3 regions of the Bradyrhizobium sp. USDA 4452 genome follow, and region 2 is predicted to be linked to each of the others. Evidence: predicted binding sites of a transcription regulator. Region 2 holds the regulator's gene; each other region holds the start of a gene.
What was found. Region 2 encodes PhoB, which activates phosphate uptake and scavenging genes when phosphate is short. Its sites were predicted from a motif close to TGTCATNNANCTGTCAT; they were not measured.

Region 1: a site for PhoB is predicted at 1,560-1,576, ahead of ACVISU_RS38520 (OprO/OprP family phosphate-selective porin). Genes of this name have one in related genera too.
Region 3: a site for PhoB is predicted at 1,700-1,716, ahead of ACVISU_RS37365 (Orn/Lys/Arg family decarboxylase). Genes of this name have one in related genera too.

The regions. Positions count from the first base shown of each region.
Region 1 is NZ_JBSSGK010000001.1:8,160,689-8,164,993, reverse strand. It holds gene ACVISU_RS38525 (DegQ family serine endoprotease) at 1-1,347, opposite strand, end outside; gene ACVISU_RS38520 (OprO/OprP family phosphate-selective porin) at 1,638-3,236, shown strand; gene ACVISU_RS38515 (winged helix-turn-helix transcriptional regulator) at 3,392-3,769, opposite strand; gene ACVISU_RS38510 (zinc-binding alcohol dehydrogenase family protein) at 3,889-4,305, shown strand, end outside.
Region 2 is NZ_JBSSGK010000001.1:3,421,927-3,426,231, forward strand. It holds gene ACVISU_RS16475 (acetylornithine transaminase) at 1-106, opposite strand, end outside; gene ACVISU_RS16480 (GcrA family cell cycle regulator) at 602-1,114, shown strand; gene phoB (phosphate regulon transcriptional regulator PhoB) at 1,255-1,965, opposite strand; gene phoU (phosphate signaling complex protein PhoU) at 2,097-2,813, opposite strand; gene pstB (phosphate ABC transporter ATP-binding protein PstB) at 2,825-3,643, opposite strand; gene pstA (phosphate ABC transporter permease PstA) at 3,640-4,305, opposite strand, start outside.
Region 3 is NZ_JBSSGK010000001.1:7,918,208-7,922,512, forward strand. It holds gene ACVISU_RS37365 (Orn/Lys/Arg family decarboxylase) at 1-1,656, opposite strand, end outside; gene ACVISU_RS37370 (acyl-CoA dehydrogenase family protein) at 1,805-2,962, shown strand; gene ACVISU_RS37375 (tetratricopeptide repeat protein) at 3,096-3,710, opposite strand; gene ACVISU_RS37380 (adenylate/guanylate cyclase domain-containing protein) at 3,970-4,305, opposite strand, start outside.

The DNA of each region.
Region 1 (4,305 bases), 4.7 Mb from region 2:
CCCCGCCTTCGATATCTTGTCGAGGTCGCTCGTGCGCACGATCTTCTCATTGTTGACGGCGAGAATGATGTCACCCTTCTGGAAGCCGACATTGGCGGCGGTGCCATCATCGGCGAGATCGGTGACGACGACGCCCTCCGCGCCGGCGTCGAGATGCAGCTCATCGGCCAGCGCCGGCGAGATGTTGGCGACCTTGGCACCCTGGAACGGCGAACGCGCGGTCAGCACGATCTCGTCGCGGTTGGTGTCGGGCGCGGTCTCCAGCGGCACCGTGAGCTTCACCGGCTTGCCGGCGCGCTGCACCTCGATCTCGGCGTTGCCGCCGAGCGGTCGGGTCGCGAAGCGGTAGTCGAACGCGTTGGGATCGTCGATCGGCGTGCCATCGATCCCGACGATCAGGTCGGACAATTTGAGCCCGGCCTTCGCCGCCGGGCTGTTCGGCGCGACATTAGCGACCAGCGCGCCGGTCGGCAGTTTCAGCCCCAGCGTCTCGGCGATCTCCGGCGTCACCGCTTGCAGCCGCGCGCCGAGCCATGGCCGCTTCACAGCCTTGCCGCCGCTCTTGGCGGAGGCCACCACCACGCGCACCATGTTGGCGGGGATCGCGAAGCCGATGCCTTGCGAGCCGCCGGAGCGCGAGAAGATCGCGGTGTTGATCCCGGCGAGCCGTCCGGTCATGTCGACCAGCGCGCCGCCCGAATTGCCCGGATTGATCGCCGCGTCGGTCTGAATGAAGAATTGATAATCCGTGATCCCGACTTGGGTGCGCGCCAGCGCCGAGATGATGCCGTGCGTCACGGTCTGACCGACGCCGAACGGATTGCCGATCGCGAGCACGACGTCACCGACCTGCAGCTGATCCGAATTGGCGAAGTCGAGGGTCGCGAACTTCTCCCTGTTGGTCCCCTTCAGCCGCAGCACCGCGAGGTCGGTGCGACTGTCCTTCAGCACGATCTCGGCCTCGTATTCGCGCTTGTCGGCGAGCGAGACCTTGACCTGGTCGGCGCCCTCGATCACGTGATTGTTTGTGACCACGAGGCCGGACGCATCGACCATCACGCCGGAGCCGAGCGAGCGCTGCATCTGCTCGGGCTGCTGCCCCGGGACGCCGAAGAAGCGGCGGAAGATCGGATCGTCCAGGAACGGATTGCGGTTCTGCACCACCTTGGCGGCGTAGACATTGACCACCGCCGGCTGCACCCGCTGCACGATCGGCGCATAGGACAGCTGCAACTCGGCCTGCGAGGACGGCACGCGGCGGTCCTGGGCCGCGGCCGGGGACAGATTCCCTATGAAAGCCAATGTGCACAGAGCGGATATGGCAGCGCAGCGGACGGGTCGGAGCATTCTCACCTCTCGTGGAAACGCCGGAATATAGGCGTGTTCGCCGGGCAATTGAAGGGCGCCGGGGCGGATAACTGGCCCCCGCCGGACCGGTGCAAAACCGGCCGCAGCCGCGTTGAACCGCGTCGCCGAGCTCCTATGATGACTGTCATCTCACTGCGCCGCTCCGCCTGTTGCCTGCGGACAACAAGCGGAACTGCGATGCCTCGAAGCGCTGTCGTGCGTCAGTCACGATCAACTCCTAGGACGTTTCAGTGAGTGAGTGGGGAATTCAAACACAACAGGGGTGCACAATGGGTGCGACAAGAGTTGGTGCAATCGCCGTCGGGCTTGCGGGGGCACTCGCCGCCTCGCCGGCCTATTCGCAATCGGCCGGCGGCGGCAGCGACGCGGAGATCGCGCTGCTGAAGCAGCAGCTGAAGATGCTCGAGCAAAAGCTCGACAAGCTGCAGAAGCAGACCAACGCCAATACCGCGACCGCGGCCAGCGCAAATGCGAACGCGAAGGCGGCGGACGCCAAGGCCGCCCGCGTCGCAAGCGCCAACGCAGCCATTCCGGTCAAGGGACCGATCGCGCCGTCCGGCGTCGTGGTGACGATGCCGAACAACCGGCCGACGATCTGCACCGCGGACGAACAGAACTGCGTCGCGATCACGAGCCGCGTGCACTGGGATGTCGGCGGCTACGACTATCGTCCGAACACCGCAGCCACCTCGCCGCAGAAACTCGACAGCGGCGAGAACCTCCGCCGCGCGCGCATCGGCATCGTCGGCAAATTCTTCGGCGACTGGAATTACGCGCTGATCTATGACTTCGGCGGCTCGTCCGACGGCTTCGGCGGTACGGCACCGGGATCGCTTCCGGGCGGCGGCACCTCGGGCGTCGAGAACGCGTATCTGAGCTACACCGGCTTGAAGCCGTTCGGCGGCAAGATGGCGATCGAAGGCGGCATCATGGACCTGCTCTGGACCATGGACGAATCGACCAGCTCCAACGACATCCTGTTCATGGAGCGCGCCTCGGCCGGCATCATCGCGCAGAACGTCGCGGCCGGCGACTTCCGTTCCGCGATCGGCACCCGCTGGTGGAACGACCAGCTCTGGCTCGGCGGCTATGCTACAGGACCGACCACCGGCCAGATTCATTCGGCCTCCAGCGTCACCCCGGCCGGATCATCCGAGCAGTACGGCGCGGTGGTCCGCGTCGCCGGCAATCCGATCAGCGGCAAGGACTATTCGGTGCATATCGGCGCCGATGCCGAATGGCTGGTGCAGCCGCCGCGCAACCAGCTGACGCAGGCGCAGACGCTCACGCTGAGCGACCGGCCCGAGCTGCGCATCGATCCGACGACGCTGATCTCGACCGGTGCGATCGCCAACGTCTCCGGCGCCCAGGTCTACGGCGTCGAGGCGGCGGCGACCTACGGTCCGTTCATCGCGCAGGGCGAATACTACTGGTTCAATGTCGACCGCACCGCGAATACCGGGCTGCCGCCGTTCGGCGCGTCGAGCCTGAAATTCGACGGCGGATACGCGCAGGTCGGCTACGTGCTGACCGGCGAGAACCACGCCTACAATCCGGCCACGGCCTCCTATGGCGGTATCAAGCCGCACGATCCGTTCTCGCTCGCCGGCGGCGGCTGGGGCGCGTGGGAGATTGCGGGCCGCGTCAGCCAGATGAACCTCAACGACCAGGTCGGCCAGGCCGTCGGCGTCGCCGGCGGACGGCAGACCGTCTACACCGCGGCGCTGAACTGGTACGTCAACAACAACGTCCGCTTCATGCTGAACTACCTGCACGGCGACGTCGCTAAGCAGGCCTCGGCAACCTCGCCCGTGGATGCCGGTTCGAAGTTCGACGCCGTCGCGCTGCGCACGCAGGTCGCGTTCTGAGGCGATGTACCTCTCCCCAACGGGGAGAGGTCGAATTGCTAAGCAATTCGGGTGAGGGGTGCCGCTTGCTCGGTAGAGCGTAATCCCTCACCCGGATCGCATCTTGCGATGCGATCCGACCTCTCCCTCCGGGAGAGGTGAAGCGCGAACGCCCATCAGGCCGCGCGCTTCTTCTTCGCCACGACGTCCGGCGCCGGCGCGCAGGATAGCCGCTCCTGATGGCCCTCGCCCCAGGCTTTCAGAATATCGATCACCGGACGCAGGCTCTCGCCGAGTTCGGACAGCGTGTATTCGACCCGCGGCGGCACCTCGGCATAGACCTTGCGGATCACGAGGCCGTCGTCCTCCAGCGCCCGCAGTTGCTTGGTCAGCATGCGCTGAGTGATGCCGGGCATCCGCCGCCTGAGCTCGCCGAAGCGCTGGGTGCCGGCTTGCAGGTGATACAGGATCACGCCCTTCCATTTGCCGTCGATCAGGTCGAGTGCCGCCTCGACCGCGCAGCCCGGCCGGCGCGCGAAATTCTTCCGTTTCATCCGGTATTTTCCCAATAGTATACAAACAGGGACTAGTTCCCTGTTTTTACAGTACTTGCCAAATGGACGCCAGCGCGACAGGTAAGACCGCAGGCAACCGCCCACCACGGAGACCAGGCATGAAGGCCGTCGGATACCAAAAATCGCTGCCGATCGAGGCGGCGGATTCGCTCGTCGATTTCGAGATCGCCAAGCCCGAACCGAAGGGACGCGACGTCAGAGTCGCGGTGAAGGCCATCTCGGCCAACCCGGTGGACTACAAGGTGCGCAAGCGCGCGGCGCCGACCGACGGCGGCTACAAGATCCTCGGCTTCGACGCGGCCGGCGTGGTCGACGCGGTCGGGCCCGACGTCTCGCTGTTCAAGCCCGGCGACGAGGTGTTCTACGCCGGCTCGATCCTGCGCCAGGGCACCAATTCGGAATTTCACCTGGTCGACGAGCGCATCGTCGGCAACAAGCCCACCTCGCTGTCATTTGCGCAGGCCGCCGCCCTGCCCCTGACCTCGATCACCGCCTGGGAGCTGCTGTTCGATCGG
Region 2 (4,305 bases):
GATAGCGGTCGCCGTTGGTTGCGATCAGCCAGGCGCCCTCACCGCGCTCGAAGCCGAGATCGACCCTGGCGAAGACGGGGAGCAGATGCGACGAGGCGTTGGTCATGGCGTTCACTGCCGGTTTGAAACCGTCAATTGCTGCGCGGCTTGACGCCAGCGCAGCAACCGCCAGCTTCGGAAAACAAAACGGCCGCCTTTGCGGGCGGCACGTGCACATCATTCTATGCTGCGGCCGGTCAGTGTCAATCGCCAGCAGCCGGCCCCTGCCGGCGTTCCTGCGATGCGAACCCAGCGCAATCCGGAGCATTCCGGTGCGGTGGAAAAGCCGCACGGCAATGCTTAACTGTGTGGGAACATGTGGACGCACGGCCGCGGACTCTTGCGCCAGAGTCACGCCATATTGTAGCGTTTGACCTGTCGGGTACGACATCTCGTGCGGCAGTACTGGACCCTCTAAGTAGCCTTCGTTCTCGCGTAAACGTTCGGGCGCAACACCGTGCCCGGCGAGGGCTAAGGGATTCTGGCCGCAGGGATATTTGTCCAGATTGGCTCGCAGCGCCGCTCCGTTGATTGGCCGGCGCCATGCGAAAGGAAGAATGCGATGACGGTATTGACCTGGTCCGACGATCGCGTCGAGCAGCTGAAGAAGCTCTGGGAATCCGGCCTCTCGGCCAGCCAGATCGCGGCGGAACTTGGCAATGTGACGCGAAACGCCGTGATCGGCAAAGTGCATCGGCTCGGCCTCTCCGGCCGCGCCAAGGCCCCTTCCACGGCCGCGCCGCGGCAGCGCAAGGCCCGCCCCGCCCAGCACATGATGCGGGTGGCGCGCCCGGTCTCGCGCGGCAACACCGCGCTCGCGCACGCTTTCGAGGTCGAGATGGAGCCGGATCCGATCTCCTTCGACAATGTGGTGCCGATGAGCCAGCGGCTGTCGCTGCTCGAGCTCAACGAGGCCACCTGCCACTGGCCGGTCGGCGATCCCTCGAGCCCGGAATTCTTCTTCTGCGGCGGCAAGGCGCTCGCCGGCCTGCCCTATTGCGCGCATCACTCGCGCGTCGCCTACCAGCCCGCCGCCGATCGCCGCCGGCCCTCGGCGAAGCCACAGATCAAGTAAGCACTCGGGAAACTGCCTGGACTGCAAAAACAAATCCCCGCGCAAGCGGGGATTTTTTTGTGGCTCGTAGCCCGGCTACTTCACCGGCGTTGTCCCGGCCAAAGCCGGAACGACATTGTGCTTGCGATTGCTGCACTGCCTTACGGCTGCGGCTCGGCCTTTGCAAAGCGATCGTCGAGCGCGTAGCCGGCGCCGCGCACGGTGCGGATCGGATCCTGCTCGCGGCCGGGATTGAGCAGCTTGCGCAGACGGCCGATATGCACGTCGACGGTACGTTCATCGATATAGATGTCGCGGCCCCAGACGCTGTCGAGCAGCTGCTCGCGGCTGAACACGCGGCCGGGATGCTCGAGGAAGAATTCGAGCAGCCGATACTCGGTCGGCCCGAGATCGATCGGACGGCCCGAGCGCGCCACGCGGCGCTTCTCGCGATCGAGCTCGATGTCGCCATAGGTCAGCACGGTCGCAAGCCGCTCCGGACTCGCACGGCGCAGCAGGCCCTTCACCCGTGCCAGCAATTCCGGCACCGAGAACGGCTTGACGATGTAGTCGTCGGCGCCGGTGGCAAGCCCGCGCACGCGCTCACTCTCCTCGCCGCGCGCGGTCAGCATGATGATCGGAAGCTGCTTGGTCTCGGGCCGCGCACGCAGGCGACGGCACAGCTCGATGCCGGACAGGCCCGGAAGCATCCAGTCCAGCACCACGAGGTCGGGAACGCGCTCCTTCAGGCGGGTGTCGGCATCGTCGCCGCGCCCCACCGTTTCGACATCGTAGCCTTCCGCATCGAGGTTGTAGCGCAACAGTGTCGTCAGCGCTTCCTCGTCTTCGACTACCAGAATGCGTGCGCTCATCGGTTTAAGTTCTCTCTCTGTGATGATCCGTTGCCCAGACGCAAACCGAAACGCTTACTTTCCTGAGCATAACCCCTGCGGAAAACGGCTTGTCGTGAAGACAATCCGGCTCCGCGCCCGCGGATCATGTCCTAGGTACCCGGCACAGTGGTGGCAAAGTTGGTCATGTCGCCCTTCGGACGCTTGTCGGTGATCTGCTGGCCTTCGATCATGTAGAACACGGTCTCGGCGATATTGGTGGCGTGATCGCCGATCCGCTCGATGTTCTTGGCGCAGAACATCAGATGGATGCAGAACGAGATGTTGCGCGGATCCTCCATCATGTAGGTCAAGAGCTCGCGGAACAGCGAGGTGCAGATCGCGTCGACCTCCTCGTCGCCCTTCCAGACGTTCATCGCCGCCGGCAGATCGTGCGCGGCATAGGCGTCGAGCACCGACTTGACCTGCGACAGCACGAGGTCGGTCATGTGCTCCAGGCCGCGGATCAGCTTCAGCGGCTGGAAATCGCTCTCCAGCGCCGCGACGCGCTTGCCCATGTTCTTGGCGAGGTCGCCGATCCGCTCGAGATCGGTGGCGACGCGCATCGCGCTGACGATCTCGCGCAGGTCGATCGCCATCGGCTGGCGGCGGGCGATCGTCAGCACCGCGCGCTCTTCGATGACACGCTGCAGATTGTCGATCTCGATGTCCGCGGCGACCACGCGCTTGCCGAGCGCGACGTCGCGACGGATCAGCGCGTCGACCGACTCGGTAATCATCCGCTCGACGAGCCCGCCCATCTCGGCGACCAGGCGGGTCAATTCCTGCAGGTCGCTGTCGAATGCCTTGGCGGTATGTTCAGAAGCCATCGTCATTCTCCTCAGCCGAACCGGCCGGTGATGTAGTCCTGGGTGCGTCGATCGCTCGGCGAGGTGAAGATCTTGTTGGTGTCGTCGAACTCGATCAGCTCGCCGAGATACATGAAGGCGGTCTTGTCGGAGACGCGCGCCGCCTGCTGCATGTTGTGGGTGACGATCGCGATCGTGTAGTCCTCGGAGAGCTCCTGGATCAGTTCCTCGACCTTGGCGGTCGAGATCGGATCGAGCGCAGAGCACGGCTCGTCGAACAGGATCACCTCGGGACGCACCGCCACGGTGCGCGCGATGCACAGCCGCTGCTGCTGGCCGCCAGAAAGCGACAGGCCGGAAGCGTTCAGCTTGTCCTTGACCTCGTTCCACAGCGCACCGCCGCGCAGCGCCTTCTCGACCCGGTCGTCCATCTCGGACTTCGAGATCTTCTCGTAGAGGCGGATGCCGAAGGCGATGTTCTCGTAGATCGTCATCGGGAACGGCGTCGGCTTCTGGAACACCATGCCGACGCGCGCGCGCAGCAGATTGAGGTCGAGCTTGGGATCAAGAATGTTGGTCTGGTCCAGCATCAGCTGGCCGACAGCGCGCTGGCCCGGATAGAGATCATACATCCGGTTGAAGATGCGCAGCAGGGTCGACTTGCCGCAGCCCGACGGGCCGATGAACGCCGTGACGCGGTTGGTGCCGAGCGTCAGGTTGATGTTCTTCAGCGCGTGGTGCTCGCCGTAATAGAAGTTGAGGTTGCGCACCGTGACTTTCGGCGGCGCTTCCGGCAGCGGCACCTGCGGAACGTGGCTCGCGGCGGTCGTGGAGACGGAAAGCTCGGTCATTTTGCGGCCCTTTCGGCACCAAGGATACGCGCGCCGATATTCAGCGCGAGCACGGTGAAGGTGATGAGCAGCGCACCGCTCCACGCCAGCTCTTTCCAGTAGGCGTAGGGGCTCTGCACGAAGTTGTTGATGGTCACCGGCAGGTTGGCCATCGTCTTGGTCAAGTCCCAGCTGAAGAACTGGTTCGACAGCGCGGTGAACAGCAGCGGCGCGGTCTCGCCCGCGACGCGGGCGGTCGCCAGCAGCACGCCGGTGATCAACCCGCTGCGCGCAGCACGATAAGCGATCCGCTTGATCACCAGCGAACGCGGCAGGCCGAGCGCGGAGGCCGCCTCGCGCAGCGGGTTGGGCACCAGCAGCAGCATGTCCTCGGTGGTGCGCACCACGACCGGGATCACGATCACTGCGAGCGCAAGCGCACCCGCGATCGCCGAGAAGCCGCGCATCGGCACCACCACCGCGCCATAGATGAACAGGCCGATGATGATCGACGGCGCACTGAGCAGGATGTCGTTGATGAAGCGGATCACCGAGGTGAGCTTGTCGTGCTTGCCGTACTCGGCAAGGTAGGTGCCGGCGAACAGGCCGAGCGGCGCGCCGATGCCGACGCCGATCACCGTCATGATCACGGAGCCGACGATGGCATTGAGCAGGCCGCCATC
Region 3 (4,305 bases), 4.5 Mb from region 2:
CATGGCAAAGCCTTCCGTCAGCTCGGGGAAGCCGTGCCAGGTCTGGCCGGGACTGAGCTGCCAATAGGACGGATTGGTCGCGAGCTGATCGGTCGATATGGTCTCCCAAGCGACATTGTGCACGCCGTTCTCGCGGGCGACGTCGGGGATCATTACGCGGTCCGGCACGAACGGCTCGAAGAACCAGCGCCGCTCCGCGCGCGTCTCCTTCTCCTCGAACTCGCGCTTCACGGCGCGGATCTTCTTGCGTAGCTCGATGCCGAGCCGGATCGTGTCGTCCCACAGCACTTCGCCGGAGCGGCCCTTCATCATCTGCGCGCCGACGTCGAGCGAGGCGAAGATTGGATAGAACGGCGAGGTCGAGGCGTGCTGCATGAAGCTTTCGTTGAAGCGGCGGTGCTCGACCCGGCGCTTCTGGCCCTTGATGTGGCGGTCGCGGATATGGATCTGCGAAGCCTGCGAGAAGCTCGCGAGCTGCTTGTGGGTCGATTGGGTGGCGATGATGCCGGGCGCCTCGGGGCCGAGATTCGAAAGTCCCATCGCGAAGCGGCCGGAATAGATCGGGTGGAACTTCATGAAGCCGGCCCAGGCCTCGTCGAACAGGATGTAGTCGCAGAGATGGCCGATCCGCTTCAGGATCATCTCGGCGGAGTGGATGGTGCCGTCATAGGTGCACTGCTCGACCACGGCGACGCGGAACGGACGCTCCTTCTTCCAGGCGTTCTCGTCCTTGAGCAGCGGGTGCTTGCGGATCTGGTCGCGCAAGCTCCCCTCGTCGAGCAGGTCCCAGCGCATCGGGCCGATCAGGCCCCAGGCGTTGCGCACCGTCGGCACATAGACCGGGATGCCGCCGCCGATCAGCAGCGCGCCGTGATGGGCGGCCTTGTGGTTGTTGCGGTCGAACAGCACGAGGTCGCCGTCGGTGACCAGCGAGCCGAGCGCGACCTTGTTGGAGGTCGAGGTGCCGTTGAGCACGAAATAGGTCTTCTCGGCGCCGAAAATCCGCGCCGCTTCCTTCTGCGCCTTCAGCGCCGGTCCTTCATGGGTGAGGAGGTCGCCGAGGTCGAGCACGGAATTGTCGAGGTCGTCGCGGAACACGGCCTCGCCGAGATGCTCGACGAACACCCGCCCGATCGGGCTGCGGCTATAGAACACGCCGCCATTGTGGCCGGGGCAGGTCCAGAGCTGGTTGCCTTCCTCGGCATAGTCGACCAGCGCGCCGAAGAACGGCGTCTTCAGGTTCTCGGCATATTGCTTGAGCCTGGAGATCAGGTTCTTGGCGATGAAGGGCGGGGTTTCCTCGGACAGGAACACGTAGCCGTCGATGAAATCCAGCACCTCGACCGGCAGGTCCTCGAAGCGCTTGCGGCGGATCAACAGGATGATCGGGAAATCGAGGCCGCGCCGGCGCATCAGGTTGATCAACGCCGCGGTCTTGCCCTCAAGACCCTTCTTGCCCCAGTCGACCACCATGCAGCCGATCGCCGCATCGGTCTGCACCGCGATCTCGGCATCTTCCAGCTTGCGGGCGCGGACCACTTCGAAGCCGGAGCGCTCGATCTCCGTGATGATCTGGTTGAACCGGATGCCTTCGAGGTCGTCGGCCTCGAAAACCGGCGCGGCGAACAAGAAGTTGAAGCGTTTGAAATAGTCCATGCGTGTCCCCGAAACTGGTCCGCTGAACCTGTCTGCACAATTCATGACAAAGAGATGACAATCCCGCTGCGACGCCAAGTGCCATGGCAAAATCCGCGTCTTCGCGCTGAACTCCCGATATCGCCAGCTTTCGGAAAGGAAAGGCGTCATGCCCCAGCCTGCCACCCCCATTGTTGCCGATCATTTGGCCGCGCTCGCGCGGATTGCCCCGCTGATTGCCGAGCACCGGGCGGATTTCGACCGCGAGCGCCGGCTTCCCGACGCCGTGGTCCGAGCCATGGCCGAGGCCGGAATGTTTCGGCTGTATCTGCCGAAGGCGCTGGGCGGGCCGGAATTCTCGCCGCTCGACTTCATGACGATCGTCGAGGCAGCCTCGGCGCTCGACGGCTCGGTGGGCTGGCTGGTCGGCAATGGCGGCGGCATGAGCAGGGCCGGCGGCTACCTGCCGAAGGGGGTGGCGCGGGGCTGGTTCGCCGATCCGCTGGCGTTCATCGCCGCCGCCACCGGGGCGATCGGAACGGCGGTCGAGGTCGAGGGTGGTTACCGCGTCAGCGGTCGCTGGCCGTTCGGCAGCGGTGCACCTCACGCGACCAAGTTCATGGGGCTGGCGAGCGTCAAAGGCCCCGACGGCAAGGATGGCCCGCCAATCTGCTGCTACGTCGATCGCGCCGACGTCCATCTCCACGACACCTGGTTCGCGTCAGGGCTCCGGGCCACCGGAAGCTGTGACTTCGAGATGCAGGATTGCTTCGTGCCTGACAGCCACACCCACCCGCTGGTCGACTTCAAGCCGACCCAGCCGGGCATCCCATACCGCCTGCCGGGTGTATCGGCGTTCTCCTGGACGGTCTCGGTGGTGCCGCTCGGGATCGCGCGCGGCGCGCTCGACGCCTTCATCGCGCTCGCGGGCAAGAAGCCCCGTCTCGGAGGCGTCGGCCAGCTGCGCGACGGCGAGTTGGTGCAGGCGACGGTCGGCCGTGCCGAAACGGCGTTGCGGTCGGCGCGGGCGCTGCTGGTCGAGGGCATGACGGAGCTGATGGCGGCGAGCGACATCGGAGGCGAGCGGCTGGTGGAAGCACGGCTGCTGCACCGGATCGCCTGCGCCAACGCCGGCGAAACCGCCGCCCGAATCGTCGAAATGATCGCAGCGTCCGCCGGGACGGCCGCGATCTTCGAGACCGGCACGCTCGAGCGTTCGATCCGCGACGTCCAGGCGGCGATCAAGCATGTCGCGATGACGCCGAACAGCTATACGCTGACCGGGCGCGCGAAGCTCGGCCTGCCGCTCGGCACGACGCGGTTTTGAGCTGGGCCGCCGGCGCTGCAAGCCTCTCGCGCCGAGCGGTCAGGCGGCGACCGGCACCAGGCCGCAGCGCAGCATCGTCTCTTTCAGATCCGGTGATCGCGCATTCGCTCATGCCCGCTTCACGCCGGCGCGTTCAATAGACGAGGTTCGTACCCGGCGGCTTCTCCAGCGCCGCCGCCAGCGTGCGATACGCCTCGCAGTCGGTGCCGCAGATCTCGGCTATCCGCTGCAGATGATACTGCGCCTGGTCGCGATTGCCCTGTTCGATCTGCCACAGGCCGTAGTAGTTCCACGTCAGCACGTGGCTCGGATCGGCCTTCAGCGCGCGCTCGTACCAGACCTGCGACTGCTTGTAGTCGCCGAGCTTGCGATAGGAGTAGCCGATCAGGTTGGCGACGTTCGGATGGTCGTCGCGGCCGAGCGCGTGCAGCTGATCGATCGCGGCAGCGTAGTCGTTGCGTTCGTAGATCGTCGCATAGGCCGCGCGATAGCCGTCGCGGAATGCCGGGTCGTCGAAGCCGGATTGCTTGATCGGTTTCTTGACCCTGTGTGTGGTCTTTCTGTCCTTCGCTTGAGGATACGCCGGCGTGGGCGTGCCGTAGCTCGATCCGTAGAAGTCTCCGCCGCCTGCTCCTCCGCCGCCGCCACCACCTCCGCCGGCGGCGATGGCGGTGTGCGGTGGGAGCAGGACGATAGGCGCTGTCAGACATGCCGCAAGCATTGCGAGCTGCGTTGGTGACTTGAACATGCACACCTCCCGAGTAGACAAGGACAGTCATTGCTCTGAAGCACTAACTCCCGATCGAGGAGAGCATTCCGCGCGATTTGAAAAATTGTTTGCCGAAGCGGCAATGGCGTTGTCGCTTCCGGATGTCATGCTTGCATGTGCGCGCTGTTGGGTCGCGACGTCGAACAACGGAGCCGAAACTAACATCGGTGTTAGATTGTGAGGTCGTGCGAGAGCAGTGCGAAGGGCAGGCCAGCGCCAATGCGTGCTGAAACTGCCGCTACTTCTGCTCCAGATGCCAGGCACCATCCCAGTCGGCGGCCGGCGGATTTTGTCTGAACGCTGCGACGCGCGTCTTCATCGCGATCGACGGGCCGTCGGCGGGCGCCGCAGCCAGCGCCGCGGTGAAAGCTCGCTCGGCGTCGTCCCAGCGGCGGTCGCGATAGGCGGCGAGACCATCCGCGTAGCGATGCTGCAACTCGATCTGCGCCGGCGTCAACTCGTCCTTCTTGCCGATGATCTCGAACACGGCGACCGGCTGGGTCTGGCCGACGACGACGAGGCGGTCGATCTCGCGCAGCTCGATGGTCGCAGCGCAGGCGCTCGCGGTGGCTTC